Regions from separate parts of the Caldibacillus debilis DSM 16016 genome, predicted to be linked through region 2. Evidence: a T-box and tRNA genes for the amino acid it is inferred to sense, from the RefSeq annotation. Region 2 holds a T-box; the other holds one or more tRNA genes.
What was found. A T-box is a leader RNA that pairs with one kind of tRNA and senses whether it is charged. The one in region 2 lies ahead of A3EQ_RS0103590 (valine--tRNA ligase), so its partner is inferred to be a tRNA-Val.
Positions count from the first base shown of each region.

Region 1: it encodes a tRNA-Val, which carries the amino acid that the T-box ahead of A3EQ_RS0103590 (valine--tRNA ligase) is inferred to sense. The anticodon was not compared.

Region 1 is NZ_KB912888.1:35,372-45,676, forward strand. It holds gene A3EQ_RS0109065 (ABC transporter ATP-binding protein) at 1-1,458, shown strand, start outside; tRNA gene A3EQ_RS0109075 (tRNA-Val) at 2,125-2,197, shown strand; gene A3EQ_RS20845 (DnaA N-terminal domain-containing protein) at 2,454-2,924, shown strand; gene A3EQ_RS0109085 (hypothetical protein) at 3,001-3,279, shown strand; gene A3EQ_RS0109090 (Maf family protein) at 3,424-4,014, shown strand; gene A3EQ_RS0109095 (type 1 glutamine amidotransferase domain-containing protein) at 4,240-4,758, shown strand; gene A3EQ_RS0109100 (GNAT family N-acetyltransferase) at 5,033-5,497, shown strand; gene A3EQ_RS22475 (hypothetical protein) at 5,647-5,910, opposite strand; gene A3EQ_RS0109110 (N-6 DNA methylase) at 6,441-8,372, shown strand; gene A3EQ_RS0109115 (hypothetical protein) at 8,443-9,060, shown strand; gene A3EQ_RS0109125 (type I restriction-modification system subunit M) at 9,317-10,305, shown strand, end outside.
Region 2 is NZ_KB912880.1:97,585-107,889, reverse strand. It holds gene A3EQ_RS0103600 (sensor domain-containing diguanylate cyclase) at 1-458, opposite strand, end outside; gene A3EQ_RS0103595 (bifunctional folylpolyglutamate synthase/dihydrofolate synthase) at 554-1,855, opposite strand; gene A3EQ_RS0103590 (valine--tRNA ligase) at 2,002-4,644, opposite strand; T-box leader at 4,683-4,912, opposite strand; gene A3EQ_RS0103580 (hypothetical protein) at 5,084-5,275, shown strand; gene A3EQ_RS0103575 (phosphotransferase) at 5,312-6,382, opposite strand; gene A3EQ_RS0103570 (LysM peptidoglycan-binding domain-containing protein) at 6,587-7,954, opposite strand; partial or broken gene A3EQ_RS23200 (transposase) at 8,603-9,097, shown strand; gene A3EQ_RS0103550 (ABC transporter permease) at 9,335-10,111, opposite strand; gene A3EQ_RS0103545 (ABC transporter permease) at 10,111-10,305, opposite strand, start outside.

The sequences.
Region 1 (10,305 bases), on a different contig from region 2:
GTGGCGCGATTGCGGGAAAACTTGTGGAGCCGCGTGTTGGACTTGCCGGTCTCCTACTTCGACAAACACGAGTCGGGAGAAACGATGAGCCGCATCATCCAGGACACCAATATGGTCAAAATGCTGGTGACGAACCATTTCGTTGCCTTTCTTTCGGGCATCGTCTCCATTGTCGGTTCGGTCATCATTTTGCTCATCATCGACTGGCAGATCACCCTCATCATGTTCCTTTCCGTCCCTTTGGCGCTTTTGGCCATCTTGCCGCTGGGAAAGATAATTTATAAAATCGCCATGCAAAGTCAGGATGAAATGGCGGCGTTCAGCGGACATCTCGGGCGCGTCCTCCATGAGATCCGCCTCGTCAAGGCATACAATGCCCAACCGGCTGAAGAGATGGAAGGAAAAGAGGAGATCCGCCGGCTGCTCCGCTTCGGTTTGAAGGAGGCGAAGATCCTAGCCGTCGTATCTCCTTTCATGACGATGCTGATCATGCTGGTGGTCGTCGTCATCATCGGCTACGGCGGTGCGCGGGTGGCCTCCGGCGCGATGTCTCCCGGATCCCTCGTCGCGATCATCATCTATCTCTTCCAAATTGTCATGCCGTTCAGCCAGTTCGCCTCCTTCTTTACCACTTTCCAAAAAACGATGGGGGCGACGGAGCGGATCGTGGAAATGTTGAAAATGAAAGGGGAAGTAGGCGGCGGGAAAAAAGAAATCGACTTTGGAAAGCCGCTTGCGTTCCACAACGTGTCTTTTGCCTATGAGGAGGGGAAAATGGCGTTGAAGGCGGTCGATTTTACCGCCGAACCCGGAAAAACCGTCGCTTTTGTCGGGCCGAGCGGGGGCGGGAAGACGACCATTTTTTCCTTGATCGAACGGTTTTACAAACCGACGGAAGGCATGATTACGATCGGCGGGGAAAACATCGAAGCCTTCGATCTTCACAGCTGGCGCGGCGCCATCGGCTACGTCTCCCAGGAGAGCCCGATCATCTCCGGCACGATACGGGAAAATATTTGTTACGGCATCGAAAAACCCGTCCCCGAGGAAAAAGTGAAGGAAGCGGCCCGGCTGGCCAATGCCAGCGAATTCATCGAGAAACTGCCGCAAGGGTATGACACGGAAGTGGGGGAAAGGGGCGTCAAACTTTCCGGGGGACAAAGGCAGAGAATCGCCATCGCGAGGGCCCTTTTGCGCGACCCGAAGCTGCTTTTGCTGGATGAAGCCACGTCCAACCTGGACAGCGAATCGGAAGGCCTCGTGCAGGAGGCGCTGAAAAACTTGATGAAGGGAAGGACGACCTTCATTATTGCCCATCGCCTTTCCACGGTCGTCGATGCGGATACGATCATCGTCATTGAAGACGGCAGGGTCACCGGCCAAGGGACCCACGAAGAGCTGCTGGCGGCCCATGCCTTGTATCAAAAATTGGTGAAGCAGCAGTTTAAGATGAAGTAATCGGGGAGGGCCGCTTTGGTCGGCGTTCGGCAAAGGGGGCCCCATGGCTTGCGTTGAGGGAATCGGGGGAGGTCCCGTCCGGCACTCGGCTTGTTCATGGGCGCGGCTCCCCGCCGTCTATCGGCTGCGCTTTAACGGTTCGTCAAAAAACGGTTTTGGTCCGGATCCGATGAGGGATCGGGCCAAAGCCATGCCGGATCCGGCCGAGCGGGAAGGGAGGTCGGAAACAGGAGATCCTTCCGTTTGCGGAATCGGGGGCCGTTTCAAGCCGGACTGCCCCGCCTGTCAAAGCGGCAATCGAGTTATTACACGTTCTTTAAAATGCCCCGAATGGGAGGAAACGCCTGTCTCACGGTTTTGAACCCGCGACAGGCCGCCGATCCGTCCTCTTGTCTTTCAGGAGAAGGCGCGGTCTTGGTCAAAGGAGGAGGGAGGCGCAGGTCCATCCTATTGGGTTTCATGATTTCCCCTCATCGTTAAAATCCCTGCCGCCAGGCTGAGGAGATGGGTGAAGAAAAAACCTGAATCGAATCGGTTGCCTAAAGGGGATTTCCGGCATACTGCCAACGAATCCCGATTCGGGAAACGTTTTAGCGGAAAAATTTTTTTGATCCCTGTTGACAAACAGGCCAAGATGCCTTATAGTACTAAATGTCCGGCAAAAATGATTCCGTAGCTCAGCTGGGAGAGCACCACCTTGACAGGGTGGGGGTCGCTGGTTCGAGCCCAGTCGGAATCATCGAACATCAAGGAAACCGCGTCAAATCAACGTTTGGCGCGGTTTTTTCATTTTATTGACTTGACGGCGAATATCGTTGACCGTGTTTCTGTATACGATACGGAAGCGGCATTGTATTCGATCCATGAAGTGCTTCAGAAAAGAGAACAGAGGAATTGATATCGAAATCATTCATACGGATTTGGATCCCGTCGCGGTCGACTTCAGTTGCCCATCGACCGAGAGAATTGGAAAAATTTTGGAGAGGAGTTTGGCTGTGGCTGAAACCGAATGGAAAGATATTTGGCAAGAGTTGGAATCGTTAAAGCGGGAAAACAAATATTTGCGGAATTTATTGGATGTGACCTTGGATAAGGTCGTCGAGATTGAACGGCGGATAAACCGGGTGGAAGAAAAAGTGAATCCGGGATTGGAACTTTATTATCGTGAAAATAAAGGGATCGGTTATGCGGGAAAATATAATTTTGAACAAATCGATGAATCCGCCCGCGAATTGATCAAAAGCTTGTTTTATGAAGCGGCCAAGAAAATTTCTTCGCCAAGTTTCGAAACATGGTTTACGGGCACCATTACGGATGCGCGGCTTACAGAGGATCTGCTGATTATTTACGCGAATAATGACTTTGGCCGGGATTGGCTGGAGACAAATTACAGCGATCTGATTCACGAAATTGTTGCTAAATTTTTGCAAAGGGAAGTTCAAATCCAATTCGTTAAGGACAGATAAATATTTTACCGCCCATCAGGAACCCCTGCGCCATGGCGATGGTGGACTTTATGCCGGAGCAAATGGAAAAGAAAATATGGAAATTCAAAGGATAAAACCAACCAAATGGTTGGCATTTTTTGTCCGCCCGGCATGGTGCAATCCGTCGGATCTGGGCATGACGAATCGTTGCCGTTGTAAGCCGGGGCTCCTGATCCCTTTTTTCTTTTTGACCGGGGGAAACTTTCTGATGACGAATCGTTGCCGTTGTGAGGCGGGATTGATTGAAGCAAATGGAGGTATAATGAAATTGCTAACGCCGCTGCGGGAAATTTTGCCGGACGAACCGGCCTCAAAAAAACTCGATTTCCTTTGAAAACGAAAGACGGTCTTTTGCAAGAAGCACGGCCGTTTATTTTTTTGAGACGACCGTCCCGCCCGTTCCTTGGGTAAAATAAAGGGGAAAACCCATTTGGCGGCAATGGCACCGCATCGAAACTGATAGGGAGGGAGAGCCCGCATGGATCGGGTGACGTTGATCTTGGCGTCCGCTTCTCCACGGCGAAAGGAATTGATCCGACAGCTCGGCCTGCCGGTCGAGTTTGCGGTCAACAACGCCGATGAATGCGTCCAGGGTAATCTTCCGCCGGAGCAAGTCGTCGAGCGGCTCGCGGAGAGGAAAGCCCGCGCGGCTTATGAAGCGATCGGGCCGAGGGAGAACGCCGTCGTGGTGGCCGGCGACACTGTCGTTGTCTACGGCGGGGAGATTCTCGGAAAACCGAAGGATGAGGACGACGCCTTTCGCATGCTCTGCCTGCTGCAAGGGAAAACCCATGCCGTTTACAGCGGCATCTCCTGCATCGCCTGCGCCGACGGCAAAGTTCTCACCGGCCACAGCCGGACGCTCGTGACGATGAAACCGTTGAGCGATGCGCAAATCCGCCGCTACATCCGGACCGGCGAGCCGATGGACAAGGCGGGCGCTTATGCCATTCAAGGCCTCGGCTCGGCCATCGTGGAGAAAATCGAAGGCGATTATTTCACGGTCGTCGGGCTGCCGCTCGCCATGCTTGCGGACATGTTGGCGCAGCTGGGTGTTCGCGTGCTTTAAAGCTTTGTCCGGATCGCGGGGCGGCCGCCCCGTGAACCACGGCCGGGCCGGACATCGGAGGGTTTTTCGGAAGTTGCCGCCGAAGTTTCTGCGGAAAACCCATGCGGCCGACTGCCGGGCATGGCGAAAGCAGATGTTTTGAAGTTTCCTGCCGCGCGTTTTACAATCTAATTAGACACCTGCCCTGGGCGGGTATCATCCGATCGTAAGGAGGAGTGAAGCCGTATGGCGAAAAAAATTGCCGTTGTTATGACGAATGAGTTCGAGGACTCCGAGTACGCGAAACCGGCCGAAGCCTTTAAACAAGCCGGGCACGAATTGACCGTCATCGAGAAAGAAAAAGGCAAGACCGTCACGGGCAAACACGGTGAAGTGAAGGTTACCGTCGATGCGTCGATCGATGAAGTGAAACCCGAGGATTTCGATGCGCTCTTTATCCCGGGAGGGTTCTCGCCGGACATCCTTCGCGCCGATGACCGTTTTGTCGATTTCGCCAAAGCGTTTATGGATGCGAAAAAACCGGTGTTTGCGATCTGCCATGGTCCGCAGCTCTTGATTACTGCAAAAACGCTGAAGGGCCGCAAAGTGACCGGCTACAAATCGATCCGCGTCGATCTGGAAAACGCCGGCGCGAATTTCGTCGATGAAGAAGTCGTCGTTTGCGGCAACCAACTCGTCACCAGCCGCACCCCGGATGACATCCCGGCGTTTACCCGCGAATCCTTGAAACTTCTGGCCAACTGAACAATCATTTGGGTTCGCTTGGAACTGTCCCAAAAGCGTTCGCACTGTGTGCGCTTTTGGGATATTTTTTTGGGCAAAAAATGAGACCGTACCTTTGGTAAAAAGCGAATAACCTTATAGGATCAATCAAGAATATGGGGAAGGCCGGCGCGATCGGAATGCAATAAAGTATTTGCGTACATCCGTATTCCATCCGACTTTTATAATGATGATTCCATTAAAACCTTAATATGGATATAATCAGGATAAATGAAATGGCAAGTGGGGAAAAAATATGAAAATTATCCGAACAACTGATTATGAGACGATTGCAAAACTGAATCAGTCCGTCCATGATTTGCATTATGAATTGTATCCCAAATATTTTAAGCAATATGACTATGAGGCAATGAAAGAATTTTTCAAAGGTATTATTCATGACGAACGTTTTATTTTTCTCCTTGTCGAGGATGACGGCGAAGCGATCGGATACGCTTGGATCGAGATCAGAAACGATCCGGAAACCCCTTTTAAAAAGGCCTATAAATCCGAATATGTCCATCAAATTAGCGTAACGGAAACCAAGAGAAAAAAAGGCTATGGCTCGAGATTAATGAAAGAGATTTATGAAATTGCGAAAAACAAAGGAATAGATTGGGTCGAATTGGATTATTGGATTGAAAATAAAATCGCCAACGATTTCTACAAAAAACTTGGATTTAAAAAATACAGGGAATTTGTCCAAATAGAAATCAAATGATTATTCGGTTCTCCCACGGAAAAACGGCATGTCTTCCGTAATCCGGAATAAATCTTTCACAAAATGATTGACAAGATGAATACGGGGAAGTCGAAAAATTTCTGTAATGGATTTCGCTGGCAGAATCGCCGTACGGTTGCCGGGAATATCTAGGTTAAATCATTTCTTTCGCTGGTTTCGCTGCCCCGAGAATAATGATTGACGAATGATTGGCGTCCGTTGGATACGGTCTTTTTCTGCGCTGGGGCTTCCCCTTCAACGACAGGAGAAATCCCACTTAAAGGAAAATCATTATTTCTTCTCAAGGCGAAAAAGGATGGATCATTTGGAATGGTTTGGCGTCCCATAAAATCATATGTAATCACCAGTCCATGACAAGGATCCTCTTCCTGCAGATCCTTTCGCGTACCCACATCATCGAAATTCGGCAATTGTCTGAAAAACAGGATTTCCGAGGACGGAACAGGCAGCCGTCGCCGCGGTGGAGATCCGGGAGTGGCACCCCGCCGGAATCCTATGTTCGTGGAGCCATGGCAAGGACGCGATGGCTTTTTCCTTTTTCGTATTTTTCATGTTACTTTTCCCTGAAACAATCATCATTTCTTTAAGAAGATAATTAGAAAAAAATAAAAAAGAATTATAAATTCCCTTTACAAACCCTTTGTTCTATGTTATATTAGACTCGCAGAGATGATCAACCTTCAGCAAGAGGAGATGCCTTTGAATTGCGCCCTTGCGACATGGGGCTAAGTCCCCATTTATGTATAACTCCGCGCCCTGTCGAAGGAACACGGCACTCCCGAAACGGAGTGCTTATGTCCGCTTCGATTAGGCATTTTGGACTTCATCGGCCATGGAATGCTTGCATAGAAAAGTCTCTTTTTTGCGGGAAAAATTTTAAGGTATTAGGAATACTTTATTAAGAAATTGAGGAGGTATAATGATGATCCGTGACAAAGCGCTACGATTCGTTCAAGAATTAAAAGATCAATTCGGCAAGAAAGAAATGGAAGCGGAAAAAGGGTTGGCAGTTGAATTATTCAAGTTGCACGCCCTGTTTTTTGCCATGGAGGATGAAAAATATGGCGAGAAGCTCGCGAACATCGTGACCAGGGAAGAACTGAAAAATCGCCCCGGAAACGTAAAGGAGATTATCCGATCATCGTACCGGATGCTTGAAAGCTTGGAGCCTTCCCTCTCCGGCGTGTTTCTTAACGACTCGTTCACGAACATCGGGGAAAACTCCCTATATAAATTGGTGGTCCTTCTTGAACGATATGGATTATCAAGAACGGAATATCAAAGCGATGGGGCTGCGGCCGTTTTTTTTGAAACGTTAATCAAAGAGCTGCTTGCCTCCTCCAAAGATTATGATTTCACACCCGATGGCCTGGCCCGGCTGATGATCCGCGCGTTAAAGCCGACCGGCGGATCCGTCTACGACGGAACGGCCGGGATCGCGAATCTGCTCGTTGAAGCCCACCGGTACGCGAAAACCGAAGGAAAGGATGTCTCCGTTTTTGGGCAGGAGATTCATGAAGAGTTATACGGGATCGGCAAACTGAATTTGTTTGTCAATCGCATCTTGCCGGATCGGGGCGACCTGAAACTGGGCGATACGATCCGTGACCCGAAATGGCTCGAAGATGGGCGCCTGATGCAATTTGACTATATTCTCATGAATTTTCCCTTCGGTTTAAGGGATTGGGGATACGAGTTCGCCGTCAATGATCCTTACCACCGGTTCGATTTTTACGATCTTCCGTCAAAATCGCTTGGGGATTATTCCTTTATCTTGCATGCATTGGCTTCGTTGAAGCCGGAAGGGAAAGCGGCATTGATCGTACCTTTCGGAACGCTGGTCAGGGGTGCGGCGGAAAGAAAAATCCGTTCCATGCTGATAAAAGACGATGTCATCGAAAGCATCGTTTTCCTTCCGAATCATTTGTTTAGCGGAACGGCCCTTCCCGTGGCGCTTCTTCTGTTGAACAAACATAAACCGGACCATAAAAAAGGCAAGGTGCAAATCATTAATGCCGAAGGGGATTATGAGCGGACGAGAACACAGAAATATTTGACTTCCAAACATGTCCGGAAAATCGTTGAAACCCTCGAGGCCTATGAAAACAAAGAAAAATACTCCCGGATTGTTAAGATCGATGAAATTGCCGAGAACAATTGGGATTTAAACCCGACCTTATACTTCATTCATGTGGAACTGGACACGGAATTCGGCAAGATCGTTTTTAATAAGAAAAAATACGAAAACGAAGCGGAAAATCTAGTGCACATCGGGGACATTGCGGAAGTCATCCGCGGCGTCAATCTGCCCCTTCGCCGGGAAACCGAGAACGGGGATGGGGAGTTATTCCCAGTTATTCAATTACGGGATATCGAAAACGGAGAAATCCGGTTTGATTCCATCGATCAATTTCCGGTGCAAACGAGGGATCTGCAGCGGGTAACCGCTCGGCCGGGCGATATACTGGTCTCGGGCAGGGGGACCCAAAAGAAGATTGCAGTTGTTCCGGAATACGACGGTACGATCTTGGTATCGCACATGTTCATTATCATCCGCCTCCATTCGCCGGAAGAAATCAGTCCGGAATACGTGAAACGTTTTTTGGAAAGTCCGGCTGGCCAATATTACTTTGAGGCCCATCAAAGCGGCTCCATCGGGACGGTATTGACTCCTTCCGACATCCGTTCCGTCGAGTTGCCCTTGCTTCCTGTCGAGCGGCAGCGGGAGATGATCCGACAACTGGAAGAGGCGGATGAAATCCTTCGCAAGGCTTGTGAAATCAGAAAGGAAAAGTATTTGGAAGCATATCAAAAAATAGGCATCGGACCGTTTATCCGGCCGGTGTCAAAGTAGGGGGGACCGGGCGTTGCAAAAGAAACTTCTGCTTGCATTCAGAGACGTTTTGAGAAGACGGGGTTTTTGGGTGGAGCTCACGGATGGGGAATTGGTTTTGGACCCATGGTATTCGGATGTCAACTTCTTCGAAATGACCACGATCTTAAAAGTATTGCGAATTAACTTCGGAATAGGCAAAAGAGGAATTCGGATCTTGCCGAATGCCCATGTTTCGGATGAAATTTTCCGGCAAATTGAGCGTTTTGACCGGGAAAAATGGTACTCGTACGGCATTTCAAGATGGCAAGAAGTCCCGGCCTTTTGGCCGCATGATTCGCGAAATGACATCCGCATAAAGGAATTGGACCGCGGGATTGCCAGCCTCGTATTTGCCTTAAATAAAGCGGGGTTATATACGACGATGAGCTGTGACGGTCATGGGAAAAGGCCGCCGAAGATTTGGATGAGAAGAAGGGAAGACGCGGGAACGATCCGGGACATCCTGACGGAAGCCGCTCAACAGGCCAGCTTTGCTTATGATTGGGAAATAAAGAAAGAATATCCGAATATCGTTTTAACGGCAAGGAAGCGGCTGTTCGCGGATGAATGGGACGTGGGGAAAATCCAGGACGATGCCGTCACTTTATCCGAATACATCTATAACAACTGTTGTTTCGCGCCCGAGAAACGGCTGAAGTTGTCCTAAGTATGCGTGCCGAAGACGTATGGAACGCGATATAATTAAAGTTGGAATCCATAGGCATCTCCGATGGATTTCGGGTTTTCCTTCAAATCTTTGTGGAAAAAATCGGAGCCACGCCCGGCGGACTGAAGTTCGGCAAATGAGACGTTTCCCATCCGCTTCTTTGTACATGATATCACGGACTCCAACGGAATTCGGATCTTCCCTTTGTTTTCAGCGAATCAAACCGGAAAAAGGCATAGAAACAGGAGGAAGAAGCATGACAGTAAAAGCAGACATCGATTTTCAAAAGGATTTATTTGAAGCGGCCACTAAAATGCGCGGGAGTGTGGCTCCTGCTGATTATAAACATTATGTTCTTCCGTTAATCTTTTTGCGCTATCTTTCTAACAAGTACGAACAGCGCCGAAAAGAATTAGAGCAAATTGTAAAAGATCCAAGCAGCGATTGGTATACGGAAGATGATGAAATGCGGCAAATCATCATTACCGACCCGGACCAATATAAGGCGGAAAACGTCTTTGTCGTGCCTGAAGAAGCAAGTTGGTCTTATATTATGAAAAACGCCAAGCAGCCGAATATTAAAGAGATTCTTGATAACGCGATGAAGCGTCTTGAAGAGGAAAACCCCGAACTGGAAGGGATATTGCCGCGAATTTACCAAGGTTCGAACTTACCGCCTGAAAACGTGGCGGGATTAATCGAAATTTTTTCTCGTGATGTATTTAGCGCCAATACGGATGACAGTGTAGATATATTGGGCCGTACATATGAGTATTTTATTAGTTCTTTTGCTGCTTCTGAAGGCAACAGAGGCGGAGAATTCTTTACGCCATCCAGTATCGTTAAGTTGCTTGTTGCTATGCTGGAGCCGAAAAGCGGGATTGTGTTTGATCCTGCGTGCGGCAGCGGTGGGATGTTTATACAAAGTGAAGAATATGCGCCAAACAAACACGCACTTTCGTTTTACGGGCAAGAAAATGTAGTAACGACCGTACGTCTTGGAAAAATGAACGTTTTGTTGCATGGCATCAATGCAGAAATTCGCTTAGGAGACTCGCTGTTAAACGATCAGTTCCCTGATTTAAAGGCCGATTACGTGATTGCCAATCCGCCGTTTAACCAAAAAGACTGGGGAGCAGACCGTTTATCAAAAAATGACCCACGCTTAATCGGACCAGTCACAAACAGCAATGCGAACTATATGTGGATGCAGCACTTCCTATATCATTTAAATGATACAGGTAC
Region 2 (10,305 bases):
TAGGCGAAGACATAGACAAACGCCAGCAAAAAGAATGAAACGTCGACGGAAGCCCCCGGATTGTGGGTTCCGCCCAAAAGATAGTAGACCGTCCCGCTTAAAACCGATACGGCGGAAAACATGGCGGAATTTAAGGGAAAACGAAAATATTGGTCCCTCGACAAGCGAAGGCGGATCATGGTAATGAGGATGGAGAACTGGGTCAAAATCATTTCCGCCAGCAGGCCGAATTGCAAAAATACCACGAGGACGATCCATTGGGTAAAGGAGATCGGCGTCTGGTTGATAATGACCGGCAATAAGGCGGCGGGGATCATAAGCAGGACTAAAATAATAAAGTCCCCGGCGTTGAAACTCGATGGCAGGGGAGAAACCTGGGAGGCGTAAAGGAAACTGGCAGGAACAACAACCGCCCACGCCAACCAAATGATCCATTTCTTTTTCCGGCCGATCACCATATTGCTCCCCTCCCATGACTTGGCAAATCCCTCATTTTTTCAGCTTTCATATTAAACATATTTTATCAAAAACCGGATTTTTTGTCATTTTATTTTTACAATTTTAATATTTTTTGCACAACAGGATGGACGGCCGCGATAAAATACAAGGAGCCGGTCACGATCAGGGCCTCCTCCCCGGTCAAGCCCCCGATCAGCCGCGCCAATTCCCCCTTCCAATCCTTCACGGCCCGCTTATCGGCGGCGCGGGAAAGGGAAAGCAGCCGTTCCGCCCTTTCCCCGCGGGGATGGGAAAATTCGGTAAAGACGAGTTTTCCGCCCAATTGATCGAGGATGGCGATCATTTCCGCCAGCGGTTTGTCTTTTAAAGCGGAAAAGAGGACGGTCGCTTTTTTGTCCGGAAAATGCCGTTGGAATGTTTCTGACAGACTCGCTGTCCCTTCGGGATTGTGGGCCCCGTCCAATATCACCAGGGGGCGCCGGGAGACGATCTGGAATCTCCCTTTCCATTCCGCTTTCTTCAAACCTTCGGCAATATGCTCGTCTTCGATGAAAAAGGAATAGTAGGTCTGCAACAGGTAAGCGGCCATCGCGGCGAGGGAAGCATTTTCCAGCTGATGGCGCCCGAACATGCCGATCTCCAGATCCGGAAAGGTCTTAAAGACCAGCTGCAGCGAAAATCTTTCCCCGTTTTCCGCGGGGCCGAGATCCGTATATTGAAATTGTTTTCCCAGCCGGTAGACCGCAGCGCGCTTCTCTTTGGCCGTTCCGGCAACCGTTTCCAACGCTTCCCCTCGCGCCGCGGTGACCAGGGGCACCCCGTTTTTGATGATCCCCGCCTTTTCCGCGGCGATCTCTTTTAACGTGGAACCCAAAATGTTCATATGATCGTGGCCGACGTTGGTAATGACCGAGACAAGGGGATGGAGGACGTTCGTCGAATCGAGCCGGCCGCCGAGCCCGACTTCAAAAATGGCGACGTCGACGGGATGAACGAAGGCGAAATAATGCAAGGCCATCGCCGTCAAGATCTCAAATTCCGTCGGCGGATTGCCCTCGCGGTCCAACCTTTCGACGGCGGGAAGGACCGCTTCGGCGCAGGCGATCAGATCCTTTCCGCCGATGGGCCTGCCGTTTACGGCGATCCGTTCGCAAGGATGATCCATATGGGGGGAGGTGAAGGTGCCCGCCTCCAGACCCGCTTCTTCAACAATCGCCCGTAAAAAGGCGACGGTTGACCCCTTTCCGTTCGTCCCCCCGACATGGACCGCACGGATATATCTTTCGGGATGGCCCAGCGCGGCCATGAGACGCTCCATCCGTTCCAGCCCGGGTTTTATGCCGAATTTCAAACGGTTGTCCAACCATCCGATGACTTCTTCCGGTGTTTCAAACATGCCGCTTTCCCCCCGTTTTTTCGATCCCGGTTCAAATATCTGTCGACGACCGGGAAAGATCCGATCGGTGAAATCCCGTTTTCCCGCTTCTTGTTCAAAAAGAGGACGAATCTAACGAAGTAGATCCGTCCTGGAAAATCCGTCCATCAAGATTTTAACTCTTTCAGCCGCTGCTCCACAAGAGACCTTTTTTCCAAATATTCCTTCTCCTTCTCCCTTTCGGCGGCGACCACTTGGGCCGGCGCTTTTTTCAGGAAATTTTCATTGGCCAGTTTCTTTTGCACCCGCAAGACTTCCGCATCCCATTTTGCCAGCTCTTTTTCCAGCCGGGCGATCTCCTCTTCGATGTCGATGAGCCCCTCAAGGGGCAGGAAGATTTCCCCGCCGGTGACGACGGCGCTCATCGATTTTTCCGGCGCCGCCAGGTCCTTGGCCATCACGAGGGTCTTCGGATTTAGAAAGCGCCGGAGATATTTTTCGTTTTCCTTTAACGTTTCCAGCGTTTCATCGTCCGTTGCTTTGATCAGGACATCGATTTTCTTGCCCATCGGCGTGTTCATTTCCGCGCGGATGTTTCTTACCGAACGGATGATTTCCATCAGGATTTTCATCTGCTTGACCGCCTTCGGATCATCCCATTCTTTGCGGACCTCGGGCCATTTGCTTAAAGTGATCGTCTCTCCCTGATGGGGCAGATGCTGCCATATTTCCTCGGTAATAAACGGCATGAACGGGTGCAACAAACGCAAGGTTTGATCGAAAACGCAGGCGAGAACGGACCTCGTCGTCCTTTTCGCCCCTTCGTCATCGCCGTAGAGCGGGAGCTTGGCCATCTCGATGTACCAATCGCAAAGATCATCCCAGATAAAGTTGTACAACGTCCGCCCGGCTTCGCCGAATTCGTATTTTTCCGCAAGCTTCGTGACCGTTTCGATCGTCTCGTTCAATCTCGCCAAGATCCATCGGTCGGCGACGGATTTCTCCCCGCCCAAATCGATTTCATCATAGGTCATGCCGTTCAAGTTCATCAAGGCGAAGCGGGACGCGTTCCAAATTTTGTTGGCGAAATTCCAGACCCCTTCCACCTTTTCCGTGCTGAAGCGCAAATCCAGCCCCGGGGAAGAACCGGTTGCCAGGAAATAGCGCAGGGAGTCGGCCCCGTATTTGTCGATGACCTCCATCGGATCGACGCCGTTTCCGAGGGATTTGCTCATTTTTCTTCCCTGGCTGTCGCGGACGAGGCCGTGGATCAATACATCCTTGAACGGTTTCGTACCAGTAAATTCCAGGGCTTGGAAAATCATTCGCGACACCCAGAAGAAAATGATGTCATAGCCCGTCACCAGGACGTCCGTCGGATAATACCGCTTGTAATCGGGGTTTTCCGTGTCCGGCCATCCCATCGTCGAAAAGGGCCATAACGCCGAGCTGAACCAAGTGTCCAAAACATCGGGATCCTGCTCCCAATTTTCGATGTCCTTCGGCGGTTCGGTGTCCACGTAAATCTCGCCGGTCTCTTTATGATACCAGGCGGGAATCCGGTGTCCCCACCAAAGCTGGCGGGAAATGCACCAATCCCGGATATTTTCCAGCCAGTGCAAATAGGTCTTTTCGAAACGTTCGGGCACAAAACGGACTTTTCCTTCGCCCTTTTGCAGTTCGATGGCTGCCCTGGCCAGCGGTTCCATCTTGACGAACCATTGGGTGGACAGATACGGTTCGACGACGGCGCCGCTTCTTTCCGAATGGCCGACGGAATGGACATGCTTTTCGACTTTTTCCAGCAGCCCGAGCTCCCGAAGATCTTCGACGATCCGCTTCCGGCATTCGAAACGGTCCAATCCCTGGTATTTGCCGGCATTTTCATTCATCGTCCCATCCGGATTCATGACCAGGATCCGCGGGAGCCCGTGCCGGTTTCCGACCTCGAAGTCGTTGGGGTCATGGGCGGGGGTAATTTTGACCGCTCCGGTTCCGAATTCCTTGTCTACGTATTCATCGGCGATGATCGGAATCTCCCGGCCAACGAAGGGCAAGACGACCGTTTTGCCGATCAGGTCCTTGTACCTGTCATCCTCCGGATGGACGGCGACGGCGGTATCCCCCAGCATCGTTTCCGGCCTCGTCGTGGCCACTTCGATATGGCCGCTTCCGTCCTTTAACGGATATTTGATGTGGTAGAGGGCGCCTTCCACTTCCTTGTAAATCACTTCAATGTCGGATAAAGCCGTCCTTGTCTCCGGATCCCAGTTAATGATATATTCCCCCCGGTAGATCAGGCCCTTCCGGTATAGGGAGACGAACACTTCGCGGACGGCCCTGGAGAGCCCTTCATCCAAGGTGAAACGCTCCCTCGTGTAATCGAGGGAAAGGCCGAGTTTTTCCCATTGTTTCCGGATGTGGCCGGCATATTCCTCTTTCCAGCGCCACGTTTCTTCGACAAATTTTTCCCGGCCCAGATCGTATCTCGTCTTTCCTTCCTTCCGCAGCTTTTCCTCCACCTTGGCCTGGGTGGCGATGCCCGCATGGTCCATGCCGGGGAGCCACAAAACGTCATACCCCTGCATCCGCTTCATCCGGACGATGATGTCCTGAAGGGTCGCATCCCAGGCGTGGCCGAGATGCAATTTTCCGGTGACGTTCGGCGGAGGAATGACGACCGTAAACGGTTTTTTGTCCGGTTCTCCTTTCGCCTCGAAATATTTTCCGCGGAGCCACCATTCGTAACGGCCCTGTTCCACCGTTTTCGGATCATATTTGGTCGGCATTTTGATCTCGAGCTCTTCCATGCGATCTCCTCCTTTCCAAAATAAAAAATCCCAAACGTCAAAAGGACGAATGGGATTCGCGGTACCACCTTTTTTCACGGATGCAGACGGCTGCATCCGGCACTCCTTCGGTTAACGGCATCCGCCGGCTTTTGCTAATCGACGGCGACGTCTTTCGCAAAAGCTGCTCCCGGGCGACCTTCCAATCCGCTGCATAGGAATCTTCCACCAGCCGATTCCCTCTCTTGAATGCAGTGGGGATTGTACTCCTCCCGTTCAACGCATATGGCTTTGTCATGTTTAAAAGGGTCAGGTTTTATCTTATATTTTATTCGATACCAATCTTTTTCGTCAATCATTATTTCCGATTTCCCGGGAAAAATACCTTTCAATCACTATTTTGCCGGCGGGGACATAAAAATAATAGTAATCCCGTTTCCGTAAAGGAGGTTTTCCGGCTTTGCGCAGAAGATTTAACCCTTACACTTTGCCTCCCCGGCTGCGGACGGCGAGGGAGATCGCCCGTCAATTGATCATTCCCTTTTGCATTTTCCAGGCGATCCGGACGGTTTTTTTGCCCACCACCTTCGATGTCATTTTGCTTCTGCTCTTTCTTCTCATCGCGATCGCCTTTCATTTCGAATTCTTCTGACGGGGCGGCAAGTCTTTCAGGATCACCGGCCGCCTTTCATTCCGGGTCCCCTTGATCTCCGGCATCCGTTCCGCCGGCCGGCAGCCCTTTTTCCAATTCCAAAACGAACCCTTTGATATGGAGCAGCCGCCGGATTTCCTGCATCATCCCTTTGGCGGCATCATATTCCCCCATTTTTTTCTCCGGAAGGGAATAGGCTTTGACAAGCTTCATCAACGGATGCGGACATGCCAGTCCGGCTTGGAGCAGGAATTGCTCCTCCTCCCGCCATGGGAAATATTTCCAATAGTGATTCATCCAATGGAACGCTTCACCGTCCCGAGTCTGCAAAATCTCCCGAAAAAACGGCAGTAGATCAAAAACGGGGGAGGCCCGCCGGCTGTGTTCCAGGTTGATAAAACGGCCGGTTCCCCGTTCGTCAAAGATGAAGTGATCCAAGGACAGACGCCCGTGGATGAGGACGCTGCGCAGGCTTCCGCGGCTCACGGTTTCCGTGAACCATCGCTCCAGCTTTGCGCCGGCAAATTCATAGGCCTGCCAAATCTCGAAAAAATAATCCGTAAAGATCCACTCGAAAGGGGACAAATAGGTTTTTTGTTCGCAAAGATCCATGAATCTCTCCAATTCTTCCTTTTCCCTTTCGATCCGCTCCTTGGCCCGCAAGTAATCATTCTCCGCCCGCCTTTTGTCGAGTGGGATCTCCCGGGCGGTAAAGTAATGCATTTTCCCCAGTTCCCGGAACATCCTGTCCCCGGTCTTCCCCTGTTGTCCGCCGCTTTTTCCCTCCATCCAGGGCAGCAAATAAAAAAATTTCCCCGGAAAACGGACCCCAGGATACCCCCTTCTTGTCAAACAGACAGGGACGACGTGGAAAAAGCCCTTGTCATAAAGGACCGTCAGGGAGCGGAGCATGTTCCTCCCCTTTTGCTCCGTCGTCTCCTTCAGCCCGAAAATTCCCCTTTTCCCGTACACTTTATGCATTTTTCCAAAGGCTTCGATCCGTTCCGCCTCCAACCCGTATTCCCGCAAAACGGTCCGTATCCTTTGCCTGTTCTCCGCATCCATCTCGCTTTCGCCTGCCCATTTCCAGATTAGCCCTTTTTTCAAGTGTAAACTTTCCCGATGGGAGGACCTAAGGCGCCTGACCGGTCTTTCCGGAGCCGCGGTTTCTTGCCAGCTTGCGGCGGCTTTGGAAGCCGTGCCGCAGCGATCAGCCCGATGGCCGCAATCCTTTGCTCCAGCCGTTTGCCAAAAACGGGCGAAAAAAAGGGCTGCCTGAAAGCCTTCCGGTCAAGGCTCTTCGGAGCAGCCTCACGAATTGGTCAAATGTCCCTTCGTTTCGGGAATGTAAAGCACTTGCCCCGGGTAAACCTCATGATCCGATTCGAGGCCATTGGCCCGCAGCAATTGGGACACGTTCGTTTCGTATTTCTCGGCGATGTCCTGCAGCGTATCCTCCTCTTGAACGAAATACACTTTCCATCTCGTCAGTTTCGTCTCCGCATCCTTATGGGCGAAAATATCCGCCAGCGAAATGACGCTCTTTTCCTGGACCGGTTCCTCGTTCGCCTGGTAATGGATCTCCCGGGGCTGCGTGTCCGGTCCGTTTTGTTCCTCCGCTTCCGGCAAACGGTCCGGTCCGCCATCCGGCTGCTCCGGCAAATCGTTTCCTTCTCCCGGCCTTGCCTCCGTCCCTTCCGATGCTTTTCCTTTTACCTCAGGCTCCTCAAAAAAAGCGGCTGTCCTTTCCCCTTTCCCGCGCTCCTCCCCCCATTCCGGAGGTCCGGATGGATGCCCGGCATCTTCCTTTGCACCGTCCGCCGGCGGATTTTCTCCCCTAAGGCCGGAAAGGGCAGGCCGTTCCTTCTCCGCCGGGGAAGATTCCGTTCCCGCCTTCACGGCTGTGGCTTCGGATGCGGCGAAAATCTCTCCCTCTTTCCGTGAAGATGCGGGCTCCCCGCCCGGGGCGGAAATCTCCTCTCCATCGAACGGAACCTCTTTCTTCGTTTCGTCATCCGCCTCTTCGTTGGAAAAAATCTGGATCGAGACAAATTCCTCCTCCGGACCTTTCCCTTCCCCTTCATCCAGGCGGGCGGATTTCCTCGCTTCCACGAAAAAGTTGTAATCATCGTCTTCCTTTTGATCGCCGTTCAGTTCTTTCAACAATCCGAATTCCGCTTCCAAGCCCTCTTCCCCGGGCCTTTCCGTTTCTTCCGCTTCCCCTTCTTCCTCCCGTTCGTCCTCATCGTAGATGCCGGAGATCAAAATTTCCGCCCTCAGCCTTAATTCCCCTTTTCCGGGGATTTCATAGTCGAAGGAATCGATATCCAAATTCAATTCCTCAATATTCCTCACCCGGTACTTCGGAACGGAGATGTCCACGGGGAAATCGTGGCGGAACTCGTTAATCCCCTCCTCCCTCGTTTCGATGACATCCACATACCGCAGCCCGGAAAAGTTGAAGAAATCTTCTTCCCCGTCTTCCTCCTCGCCCGGTGCGACCCTGTATTCCCCGAACATGTTCAGGGATCCCCGGATGGAATAGTAATGGTCCCTTTCCTGGACGAGGATTTCCGGTTCCAAAGATAAGCTGATCAATTCCTCGATCTCTTCTCCTTTGCGGAAGCGTACCACATCTGCCAAAGAAAATCTCAATGCCGACGGCCTTTCCTCAGCCATCCGCAATCCCCCTCCCTTTCAAACATTCGATGATCGTGACGGCCATGATCAATATACTTTATGAAAAAAAGAGGGGAATTATGTTCAAGACAGGAAATACCCGCGGGACAGGAGAAACGCCTCCCATCGGCCCGGCGGATCCCTGAGGGAACGGGACGTTCGAACAAAATTTCCCGGCCCGCGGCTTCTTCCATTCTTTCAGGGACTGGTTAAATCGAACCGCTAATTATAAAATCCGCAACACGACCAAAAAAAGACCGGTCGAAGTATTTCAGGAAGAAAAGAAATACTTACGACCGTTCTTTGGAAAAATTACAAGAACAAGTCCTTATTCTAATATAAACAAGAGTCGTACGTTAGGAAGTTAAGTCCGTAAAATTGTGTAAAAAGGAATCTAAAAAAAATGAGCCATTTTCAAATCCCCTCGGTTGAATGTAGTCGTCGAGAAAACATTCCAAAGAGAGGGGGGGTGAAATGGCTCAAAATCAGATTACCGTAGATTCGCAACTTTTGCATCAACTTTTCTCGGTAACACCCAGGATGCGGGAGTAGCCAAGCTGCCGGAATCCGTACTGAACCAAGTGTTACAAGCCCAGGCAACGGAACAATTGAGGGCAGAGCCCTACGAACGGACGGAAGAACGAAAGGATATCGAAACGGTACGAATCTAGTTGGGGTGAATTTTTTAGCTGGCTGAAAAGCCGCGGGCTCCGAGGCGTCGATCGGATTGTGTCGGATGTCCACGGCGGGTTGGTGCGGACCATCCGTAAACCCTTCCAAGGCGTCACCTGGCAGCGGTGTCAGACCCACTTCCTGCGCAATATTCTGGATGCCACGCCGAAAGCTATGTAAGATGAAATACATAGCCGAGTACGGGCCATTTTCGACGCACCGGATCTGGATGCGGCGCGGCTACGCTTGAATCAGGTTCTGGAGGCATACAAAACGAAAGCGCCGAAAGCCATGGCAATCCTGGAAGCCGGTTTTGAAGATGCGACGGCGGTCCCGCTTTTGCCGGAAAAGTACCGCAGGCGTCTCCGCACAACCAGCCCTTGCGCGCTTGAACGAGGAAATCCGCCGTCGGGAACGGGTGATCGCATCTTTCCCAATCGGGAATCGGCCAAACGGCTGATGGGAGCATAACTCATGGAAATCGACGAGAAATGGGCCGGCGGCAGAAAGTATTTGGATATGGACCGCTATCTGGAGTGGCGTAAATCCCAGGCCGTGAACAAAAACAACAAGATCATAAGTATCGGCTAAAAAGCGTCTGTCGCAGCCTCTCAAAGACGCGAAATGTTCCATCTTCCACTTGAAGCGGGCATTCTAACCGAGGGAAAATTTACACACAACGATGGACTCGATCATCTCAATTTACTATTAATTTGCAGATTGATATTTCTTTAATGCTTGTTTCCACTGTATTCTAACTAAGAATGAAAACAATATAATAAAAAATAAATAGTACACTAATGTAACCACACTATAATCGCCTCTTAATATTTCAGCAGGTAAATTTGTACTAAGTAGAATTGGAAAAACCCATACAAATAGCACATGTAAAATAGGAGGATAAACATTCCTTGGACGACTTGCTATATCTAATAAATATTCAGGAATAGCTGCTATTTGATAGGGCCGTTCGATCCAAAAAGCAAAGTTTATAAAAAATTGATTAACTAAATAATAAAAGTAAACACCCATCAATACAAATAATATGTACATAACTATTCCAAAAATATGTCCAGTTAATACATGAGGAACTGAAAAACAGAGTAATACAATTGCGATAACAATGTTAATCAAACTTGGAATATCCAATTGTTTGATACTATTAATCAATTGCGAATCTATCGGCCTTACTAGATCATAGTCCAAATCTCCCTCTACTATTTTATCTATTAATTTTTCATGAGATAGGGTAAAGAAAAATTGATAAATATATGATATTAATGTATAAGTGGCAGAAAGTGTAAGAAAACTATAAAAGTCCCAACCATTTATTGAGTCTGTATAATGATATAGGACAAAAAGAGTTATAACTTCAATTGCTGTAAATAACACACCGAAAAAACATACGAAAACAGAAGTTAATCTATATATAAAAAATTGGGAAATACTTAAACTCCATACAATTTTTAGGTAATTGAAAAACATTATATTCCCACTCCTTCGTATTTCTTTAATCCCTTTTTCCATAAAATAATATAAATAATTTGGAAAAATATTATCCATAACATAGAAGCTATTAAGAAGTTAAACATTGCGTCAGTAGACAACTCTCCCATAATCGCTTTTGTATTTACATAACCAAAGAGCGAGAAAGGTGTAAATTGTATTATATTCAATAT